Linked DNA regions of Actinoallomurus bryophytorum. The protein of the gene in region 1 interacts with the protein of each later gene in a pairwise test. Links are inferred from orthologs where the notes say so. Each region holds a gene or a part of one and is shown in the gene's direction. Other genes may lie near its edges.

The links. The genes of interacting proteins can lie anywhere in the genome.
Region 2: the proteins of topA (region 1) and FB559_RS42820 interact in binary tests that used the Escherichia coli proteins (3 or more experiments, as listed by UniProt). The link is inferred for Actinoallomurus bryophytorum from one-to-one orthologs.

What each region holds. Positions count from the first base shown.
Region 1 is NZ_VFOZ01000001.1:2,661,071-2,666,649, reverse strand. What follows is about bases 945-4,102. They hold topA (type I DNA topoisomerase), read left to right. Parts: upstream 945-1,265; coding sequence 1,266-3,902; downstream 3,903-4,102. Other genes in these bases: tmk (dTMP kinase), read left to right, coding at 3,931-4,102; FB559_RS44565 (DUF5703 family protein), read right to left, coding at 945-1,116. Outside these bases: FB559_RS45470 (chaplin), read left to right, coding at 1-754; more of FB559_RS44565, read right to left, coding at 931-944; more of tmk, read left to right, coding at 4,103-5,579. UniProt on the Escherichia coli protein: Releases the supercoiling and torsional tension of DNA, which is introduced during the DNA replication and transcription, by transiently cleaving and rejoining one strand of the DNA duplex.
Region 2 is NZ_VFOZ01000003.1:312,626-316,836, forward strand. Bases 1-3,000 are described here. They hold FB559_RS42820 (IMPACT family protein), read left to right. Parts: upstream 1-1,185; coding sequence 1,186-1,815; downstream 1,816-3,000. Other genes in these bases: FB559_RS42815 (MFS transporter), read right to left, coding at 1-1,292; rox (rifampin monooxygenase), read left to right, coding at 2,167-3,000. In the rest of the region: more of rox, read left to right, coding at 3,001-3,594; FB559_RS42830 (RCC1 domain-containing protein), read left to right, coding at 3,641-4,211.

The sequences.
Region 1 (5,579 bases):
CTTCGGCGGCAGCGGCTTCCACGGTCGTACGTCCGGCCACCACAGCATCCTGGGCGGCAACCAGCTGCACGCGCCGGTCAACGCGCCCATCGACGTCTGCGGCAACACCGCGGCCGTCCTCGGCGACGCCGTCGCGGGCTGCGCCGGTGGCGCGGGCGTCGTCCCGGGCGCCGGCGGCTACTACGGCGGCTTCCACGGCCGTACGTCCGGCCGGCACAGCATCGGCGGCGGCAACCAGGTGCACGCGCCGATCTACGCGCCCGTGGACGTCTGCGGCAACGCCGCCGCCGTTCTCGGACGGTCCCTCGGCAGCTGCGGCGCCGATGGCGGCTACAACGGCTACAACGGGGACGACTGCATCACCCCGTCGAGCGCCCGGATGAGCGGCCTGCCGCAACTTCCGGTCGACCCCGACTCGCTCGGCGCCGGCGCCATGCCGGTGGCGATGGGCGCCACGCCCGCGCTCCCGAAGCTGCCGGTCCGTCCGGCGAACCTCGGGCTCCCGGGCAAGTCGCTCGACCTGTTCGGCCGGTCGATGACGCCGCAGTCCTCGCCCGTGCAGAACCTCACCGGCGGACTGCACGTCCCGTCGGTCGGCGGCCCGCCGAAGGAGCTGCCTCCGGTCAAGATCGCCGCGGCCGAGTCGTCGACGAGTTCGCAGAGCGGGGCACTTCTCGCGCTCGTGCTCGGTGGCCTGTTCGCGGCCTCGGCCGGAACGATCTCGGTGGCGCGCCGGATCACCGGTCGCCGCTAGCGAAAAGCCTTGCGGGGCCTGGCCTCGCAGGGTGAAGCGGTAACGCCTTGCCTGCCCCGGAGCCACGGCCCGGGGCAGGCAAAGCCCTATTAAAGGGACGACTGCTCCCGGATCGCCTCGGGTCGCGCGTTCGGCACATTGATGTAGCTTCGTAGGAGACAAGGGGTGGCTGCCGGTCAGAAGGTACGCTTCGCGCGAATCACCTTTCGGCGTAGTTGGATTCGGCGTCTGCCGTCCGGGTAGACCCGGACGCGGACGAGCTCCCACCCACCACGCTCGGCGTGCTCGACCAGGATTTGCCTGGCGGCATCCCGTGTGGTGCCACGCGGCAGACGCAGTACTAGGTAGGAGTACTCAAGCATTGCCCTTATTCTGCTCCGTCTAGGGTCCTAACGGGGGGCACGGATCCTCTTACGGCAGAACCGGTCTACTGTCTGTCAACGTTGACCGGGTGCAAGACGGCACCCAGAGCGACTCCCATCCGAGTCGAGACTTGCGAGGTTCAGGCATCGTGCCCGACAACAACGGCACAAAGAAGCCAGACGGCATCCGGCTGGTGATCGTCGAGTCACCCGCGAAGGCCAAGACCATCGCGGGCTATCTCGGCAGCGGATACGTCGTGGAGTCCAGTATCGGCCATATCCGCGATCTTCCGGAGAGAGCGGCCGATATCCCGCCCAAGTTCAAGGGTGAGGCCTGGGCCCGACTCGGAGTCAACGTCGATCATGACTTCGAGCCGCTTTATGTCGTCAACGCGGACAAGAAGCAGCAGGTCGCCAAGCTCAAAAAACTGCTGCAGGATGCCGACGAGCTCCTGCTCGCCACTGATGAGGACCGCGAGGGCGAGGCGATCGCCTGGCACCTGCAGGAGGTCCTGAAGCCCAAGGTGCCGGTGCACCGCATGGTGTTCCATGAGATCACCAGGGACGCCATCCGCGCCGCCGCGCAGAGCCCGCGCGAGCTGAACATCAAGCTCGTCGATGCCCAGGAGACCCGCCGCATCCTCGACCGGCTGTACGGCTACGAGATCAGCCCGGTGCTGTGGAAGAAGGTCATGCCGAAGCTCTCGGCGGGCCGTGTGCAGAGTGTCGCCACCCGCCTGGTCGTCGAGCGTGAGCGTGAGCGCATCGCCTTCGTCCCGGCGAGCTACTGGGACCTTTCCGCCACCTTCGACACCGGCAAGACCGAGAAGCCATCCGACTTCGAGGCCACGCTCGTGGCACTCGACGGCAAGCGCGTCGCCCAGGGCCGTGACTTCTCCGCCCAGGGGCAGATCAGGTCGGCCGAGATCCTCCATCTCGACGAGGACGCCGCACGCGGCCTCGCCGACCGCCTGCGCGACCGGCCGTACGCGGTCAAGTCGATCGAGCGCAAGCCCTACAAGCGCAGCCCGTACGCCCCGTTCCGTACGACGACGCTGCAGCAGGAGGCCAGCCGCAAGCTGGGCTACTCCGCCAAGTACACGATGCAGGTCGCGCAGAAGCTGTACGAGAACGGCTTCATCACCTACATGCGTACCGACAGCATCCAGCTGTCCGAGACCGCCATCAACGCGGCCCGCAGCCAGGCGCAGACGCTGTACGGCGCCGACTACATCCCGGACAAGCCGCGCGTCTACAAGAGCAAGGTCAAGAACGCCCAGGAGGCGCACGAGGCGATCCGTCCTTCCGGCGACACGTTCCGTACGCCGGGTGAGACCGGTCTGAAGGGCGACCAGTTCCGGCTGTACGAGCTGATCTGGAAGCGCACCGTCGCCAGCCAGATGAAGGACGCCGCCGGCCAGTCGGTCTCGGTCCGCGTGACGGGTCAGTCGACCGCCGGAGAGACCGCCGAGTTCGGCGCCTCCGGCAAGACCATCACGTTCTACGGCTTCCTCAAGGCCTACGTCGAGGGCTCCGACGACCCGGCGTCCGACCTGGACGACCAGGAGCGCCGGCTGCCCACGCTGGAGGAGGCCGACCCGCTCACCGCGACCGAACTGGCCCCCGAGGGGCACTCGACCCGGCCGCCCGCGCGCTACACCGAGGCGACCCTGGTCAAGGAGCTGGAAGACCGCGAGATCGGCCGCCCGTCGACGTACGCGACCATCCTCGGCACCATCCTCGACCGCGGCTACGTCTTCAAGAAGGGCACCGCGCTGGTGCCCTCGTTCCTGGCGTTCGCCGTGGTCAACCTCCTGGAGAAGCACTTCGGCCACCTGGTCGACTACGACTTCACCGCGCACATGGAGGACATCCTCGACGAGATCGCCCGTGGCGAGGCCGAGCGCGTGCGCTGGCTCCAGGCCTTCTACTTCGGCGTGAACGGTGACGAGGGGCTCAAGGAGCTGGTCTCCGACCTCGGCGACATCGACGCCAAGGAGGTCAGCTCGTTCCCGATCGCCGGCAGCGACATCGTGATCCGGGTGGGGCGCTACGGGCCCTACCTCGACCGCGACGGCGAGCGGGTCAACATCCCCGAGGACATCGCGCCGGACGAGATGACCATCGAGAAGGCCGAGGAGCTGTTCGCGCAGCCGAGCGGCGACCGCGAGCTGGGCCCCGACCCCGAGTCCGGACGTCTCATCGTTGCCAAGACCGGCCGGTTCGGCCCGTACGTCACCGAGATCCTGGACGAGAACGCGCCCAAGTCCGCCAAGCCGCGCACCGGTTCGTTGCTCAAGTCCATGACGCTCGACACCGTCACGCTCGAGGACGCGCTGAAGCTCCTGTCACTGCCGCGCGTGCTCGGCGACATCGACAAGGAGCCCGTCACCGCGCAGAACGGCCGCTTCGGCCCGTACCTCAAGAAGGGCACCGACAGCCGCTCGCTGGAGAGCGAAGAACAGCTGTTCACGGTGACGATCGAGCAGGCCAAGGAGATCTTCGCCCAGCCCAAGCAGCGCGGACGCGGGCGGGCCGCCGCGGCTCCGCCACTGCGCGAGCTGGGCAAGGACCCGGCGTCCGGCGAGAATGTCGTGGTCAAGGAGGGGCGTTTCGGCCCTTATGTGACTGACGGCGAGACCAACGCCAGCCTTCGTAAGGGTGACGAAGTCGAGTCGATCACGATCGAGCGAGCGGCCGAATTGCTCGCCGAGCGTCGCGAAAAGGTCGCCGCAGGTGGCGGTAAGAAGACGACGAGACGGCGACCGGCCAAGTCCCGCTCCTGACAGGTCTCTGTGTCGATACTCTGACACAATGACCAGAACGGGCAGCCCCGCCGGCGTGCTTTCGATCAAGCCGTTCCGGCGGCTGTGGATCGCCCTCTCCCTGTCCAGTTTCGGCGATTGGCTGAGCATTCTCGCGCTCACCGCGCTGGCCGGTTCCCTGACCAAGGGATCGGCGGAGAATTACGCCATCGGCGGCGTGCTCGTCGCCAAGCTGCTGCCGGCCCTGATCTTCGGCCCGCTCGCGGGCGCCGTCGCGGACCGCTTCGACCGTCGCATCACGATGGTCGTCGCGGACATCATGAGGTTCGCGCTCTTCCTGTCGATCCCGCTGGTCGGGCGGCTCGACTGGCTGTACATCGCGACGTTCCTGATCGAGGTCGTGACGCTGTTCTGGATCCCGGCCAAAGAGGCCACCGTCCCGAACCTCGTCCCCAAGGACCAGCTCGAACGTGCCAACCAGATCAGCCTGACCTCGACGTACGGGTCCGCGCCGGTCGCGGCGGCGACGTTCTCAGTGCTGGCGCTGATCTCCAAGGTGCTGTTCTCCCAGCCGCAGCAGCAGGCCAACCTCGCGCTGTACATCAACGCCGTGACGTTCCTCGTCTCCGCCGCGACGATCTTCTCGCTCCGGGAGATCCCGAAGCAGCGCGGCAAGGTCTCGGTGCCCTCGATCCTCAAGCAGATCGTGGCGGGCTGGAAGTTCGTCGGCTCGACGCCCCTCGTACGCGGCCTGACCATCGGCATCCTCGGCGCGTTCGCCGCCGGCGGCGCGGTGATCGGCATCGCCAAGGTCTACGTCAAGCAGCTCGGCGGCGGCGACGCGGCGTACGGCGTGGTGTTCGGGATGGTGTTCGTCGGCATGGCCGCCGGCATGTTCCTCGCGCCGCGCATCCTTCAGGAGTTCAGCCGCCGCCGGCTGTTCGGGCTCGGCATCATCGGCGCGGGCGTCGCGCTGGCGCTCATCGGCATCATCCCCAACCTGGTGATCGTCGCGCTGCTGACCGCGCTGTGCGGCGCGGGAGCGGGCATCGCCTGGGTGATCGGCTACACGCTGATCGGCCTGGAGGTGGAGGACAGCGTACGCGGCCGCACGTGGGCGTTCCTGCAGTCGCTCGTCCGCGTGGTGCTGCTGCTCGTGGTCGCCTCGGTGCCCTTCATCGCGGGTGTGGTCGGCAACCACCGGCTCCACCTTCCCGGCAAGAACATCTACCGCTTCGACGGCCCCAACGCCGTCCTGCTGATCGCCGCGGTGGTCGCAGTGATCGTCGGTCTGGTTGCATATCGGCACATGGACGACCGCCGGGGCATCCCGCTGATCCGCGACTTCGTGGCCGCCCTGCGCGGCGAGCACTACACACTGGAGGAATCCACCCGCGAGCACGGCGTCTTCATCGCCCTGGAGGGCGGCGAGGGCGCGGGCAAGACCACCCAGGCACGGCTGCTGTCGATCTGGCTGCGCGACCAGGGCTTCGACGTGGTGATGACGCGCGAGCCCGGTTCGACGAAGATGGGCATGCGCCTGCGCGCGCTGCTGCTCGACAAGGAGAGCTCCGGGCTGTCCTCGCGCGCCGAGACCCTGCTGTACGCCGCCGACCGCGCCCAGCACGTCGCCGAGGTCATCCAGCCGGCGCTGCGGCGGGGCGCGATCGTGGTCACCGACCGTTATATCGACTCCTC
Region 2 (4,211 bases), on another replicon or contig:
GACGCGACGGCGCCCGCGCGGAAGTTGCCGAGCTGCGGGCCACCGGCGCCGATGACGAAGTCGACGCCGGTGACCCGCCCGCGGAACCGGTCCGGCGTGGCGACCTGCACGATCGTCGAGCGGATGATCACACTGGTGGTGTCGGCCGCGCCGGCCAGGACGAGCAGGACCAGGCCCAGCCACAGCGTGTGGGCCAGGCCGAACCCGGCGATGGCCAGGCCCCACACCATGACGGCGGCGAGCAGCGTACGGCCGGGGCGTGACGCCTGGCCGGCCGGGCCGGACAGCGTGGAGCCGAGCAGCCCCCCGATGGCCGGCGCCGCGGTGAGCAGCCCGAGGGTCTGGGCCGTGCCGCCGAAGTGCGCCTCGTTCAGGGCGGGGAACAGCGCGAACGGCATGCCCAGGACCATTGCGTCCAGGTCGGCGAGGAACACCCCGGCCAGCACCGGCCGGTGGCGGATGAACCGCAGTCCCTCGACGACGGCCGTGACACCGGGCCGGGTGGCGCCGTCCTGTGGTGGCATCGGGGGCAGCCGGCTCAGCGCGTACAGGGTGCCGGCGAAGCTCACCACGTCCGCCAGGTAGCACAGCCGCAGGCCGCCGGCGGCGGTCACGACGCCGGCCAGGGCCGGGCCGGCCATCATCCCGAGCTGGAAGTTCAGCTGGTTCAGCGCCACCCCGGCCGCGACCTGGTCCGCCGCGAGCAGCCGGGGCACGAACGTACGGCGCGCCGGCGCTCCGATCCCGCCCAGCAGCGCCTGCACGGCGACCAGGACGTACAGCGGCCACAGCAGGCCCAGCCCGAGGAACGCCTGCGCGGCCAGCAGCGCCGACACCACGATCGAGCCCCAGTTGGTGATCAGGACGAGCAGCCGCCGGTCGACCGCGTCGGCGACCGAACCCCCGAACAGGCCCAGGATGATCAGCGGGGCGCCGGTGGCGAGCCCGACCGCGCCGACCGCGGCCGACGAGTGGGTCATCCGGTAGACCTGCAGCGTCACCGCGAACCCGGTCATCTGGCCGCCGATGATCGACAGCGATGACCCGGGTCCAGAGCCGCCGGAAGTCCGCCGAGTCCCGCAGCGGCCTGGTGTCCAGCACGAAACGCCGCCGCGCCTTGTCCGGCATCGCCCCGTCGCCCCCAGGTTCGGTCGGTCTCGGCCACGCGCGTACGGTGGACGCGACATGCACGCGATCAAGCAGTCCGGCGTGCACGAGCTCGAGATCCGCCGGTCCCGGTTCGTCTGCGCGCTCGCCCGCGTCACGACCGAGCCGCAGGCGCAGGAGTTCATCGCCGGACGCCGCAGGAGCCTGCACGACGCGTCCCACCACTGCACCGCCTACGTTCTCGGTGAGCACGGAGACATTACCCGCAGCAACGACGACGGGGAACCCGGCGGTACGGCCGGGCGGCCGATGCTGGAGGTCCTGGGGCGCCGCGAGCTGACCGGTACGGTCGCGGTGGTGAGCCGCTACTTCGGCGGGATCAAGCTCGGCGCGGGCGGCCTGGTCCGCGCGTACGGGCAGGCGGTCGCCGAGACGGTCGACCTGGTAGGAGTGGTCGAACGACGGCCGGTGGTCACCGTCACCGTGATCAGCGACCACGCGCACGCGGGACGTCTCACCCGTGACCTGCACGCCTCGCCGTACACCCTGGCCGGCGCACGGTACGGCGGCTCGGCCGAGATCGACGTCGTGGTCCCCGCCGGTGAGCTGGAGGCGTTCGACGCGTGGGTGGCCGCGGCCGGCGGCGGGCGGGCGCGGACCCGCCGCGGTCAGGCCGGGCACGTGGAGGTGCCGGCGGACCGCCGGTAGCCGCCAGGTTCTGCGCGATCGACTGGCGGCTGGCGTTCTGCGCGGTGGCCAGGTACGCGGCGGTGAACGCGTGCCAGGCCGGTGGGAAGCGGGCGGCCGTGTCGGCCCGGAGCCGCCGGTGAGGACCATGCGGTGCGCGCGTCCCGGCTGAGGGGCTCGTAGGTGGGGCGCACCGAACTCGCCACCGGATGGCGTTTCGCGCGAGGAGGTCGCTCGTCCAGAGCGGACGGCGGAGGGAAAGGGAGGCTGCTCAACCCCCCTCCATTTTCAAGATATAGCGCACCGGGGGGCTTGCGGCAAGACCCGGGTGGTGCCGCAGAATCGCCTCCTCGTCGAGTGGGTGGGGGTTTCATGATTGACGTGATCGTTGCCGGTGGCGGACCGACCGGCGTGATGCTGGCCGCCGAGTTGCGACTGCACGGTGTGCGCGTGGTCGTGCTGGAGAAAGAGGCGGAGCCGACCATCTACGTACGCTCGCTCGGACTGCACGTGCGCAGCGTCGAGGTGATGGACCAGCGCGGTCTGCTGGAGCGGTTCCTCGCGGTGAGCCGGAGGTACCCGGTCGGGAGTTTCTTCGCCGGTATCCCCAAGCCGTCGCCGGACCGGCTGGACACCGCCCACCCGTACACCCTCGGTATCCCGCAGCCCACCACCGACCGGCTGCTGACCGAGCACGCCATCGAGGTCGGCGCCGAGATCCGGCGCGGCTGCGAACTGGCCGGGCTGAGCCAGGACGAGGACGGGGTGACCGTCGAGCTGGCCGACGGCTCGCGGCTGCGTTCGCGTTACCTCGTCGGCTGCGACGGCGGCCGCAGCACGGTGCGCAGGCTTCTCGGTGTCGGTTTCCCCGGCGAGCCCACCAGGGTCGAGACGCTGCTGGGCGAGATGGAGGTGACCGAGGATCCGCAGACGGTCATCGCCGTCAACGAGGAGGTACGCAAGACCCAGCTGCGGTTCGGCGCCATGCCGCTCGGGGAGGGGGTGTACCGCGTCATCGTGCCCGCCGCGGGGGTGTCCGAGGACCGCGCGGTCCCCCCGACCTTCGAGGAGTTCAAGCGGCAGCTGCGGGCCGTGGCGGGCACCGACCTCGGTGTGCGCTCCCCGCGCTGGCTCTCGCGGTTCGGCGACGCGACCCGGCTGGCCGAGCGCTACCGTACCGGCCGGGTGCTGCTGGCCGGAGACGCGGCGCACATCCATCCGCCGACCGGCGGGCAGGGCCTCAACCTCGGCATCCAGGACGCGTTCAACCTCGGCTGGAAACTGGCCGCCGAGGTCGCCGGCTGGGCGCCGGAGGGGCTGCTGGACAGCTACCACACCGAACGGCACCCGGTGGCCGCCGCGGTACTGGACAACACCCTCGCGCAGATGCAGTTGCTGTCCACCGAGCCGGGTCCCCAGGCCGTACGCCGGCTGGTGTCGGAACTGATCGCCTTCGAGGACGTGAACCGGTACCTGACCGAGAAGATCACCGCGATCGGGATCCGCTACGACTTCGGCGAGGGTCACGAACTGCTCGGCCGGCGGCTGCGGGACGTGGAGCTGAAGCGGGGCCACCTCTACGGGCTGATGCGTGCCGGCCGCGGGCTGCTGCTCGACCAGACCGGCCGGCTCTCGGTGGCGGGCTGGGCGGACCGGGTCGACCACGTCGTCGACGGCGGTGAGGAACTGGAGGTGCCCGCGGCGCTGCTGCGGCCGGACGGCCACGTGGCGTGGGTCGGTGAGGACCAGCAGGAGCTTTTGGGCCGGCTGCCCCGGTGGTTCGGCGCCGCCGCCGGCTGAGCGCGCTGGATCCGCGAAGGCCCCTGCGATCCGGAATGCTGTGCACATGATCAGTGCTGTCATCGCCGCCGGACGACGGCACTCGCTGGGGCTGTGTGCCGACGGCACCGTGGTCGCCGCCGGCACGGGAACATCCGGCGAGTGCCGGGTCGGGGAGTGGGCCCACGTGGTCGCCGTGGCGGCGGGCAACGTGCATACGGCGTCGAACACCGGGCGGTCCCACAGCGTCGGCCTCCGCGCGGACGGCACCGTGACGGCGACGGGCTGGAACGGTGACGGGCAGTGCGACGTCGCGGGCTGGCGCGGCGTGATCCGTGTCGCCGCGGGCTGGCGCCGCACCTTGGGGCTGGTGGGTGACGGCACCGTGCTGGCCGCGGGACGGCTCCGCGAGGGGGCATGCGATGTGAGCCGGTGGCGTGAGGTCGTCGCGCTGGCCTGTGGCGACTGGCATTCGGTGGGCCTCAGAGCCGACGGGACCGCCGTCGCGGTGGGCAACGATCGCCGCGGGCAGTGCGCGGTCGGCACGTGGCGTGACGTCACCGCCGTCGCCGCCGGTTACCTTCACACGGTCGGTCTCACCGATGACGGGCGCGTCCTCGCGGCCGGGGATCGATCGG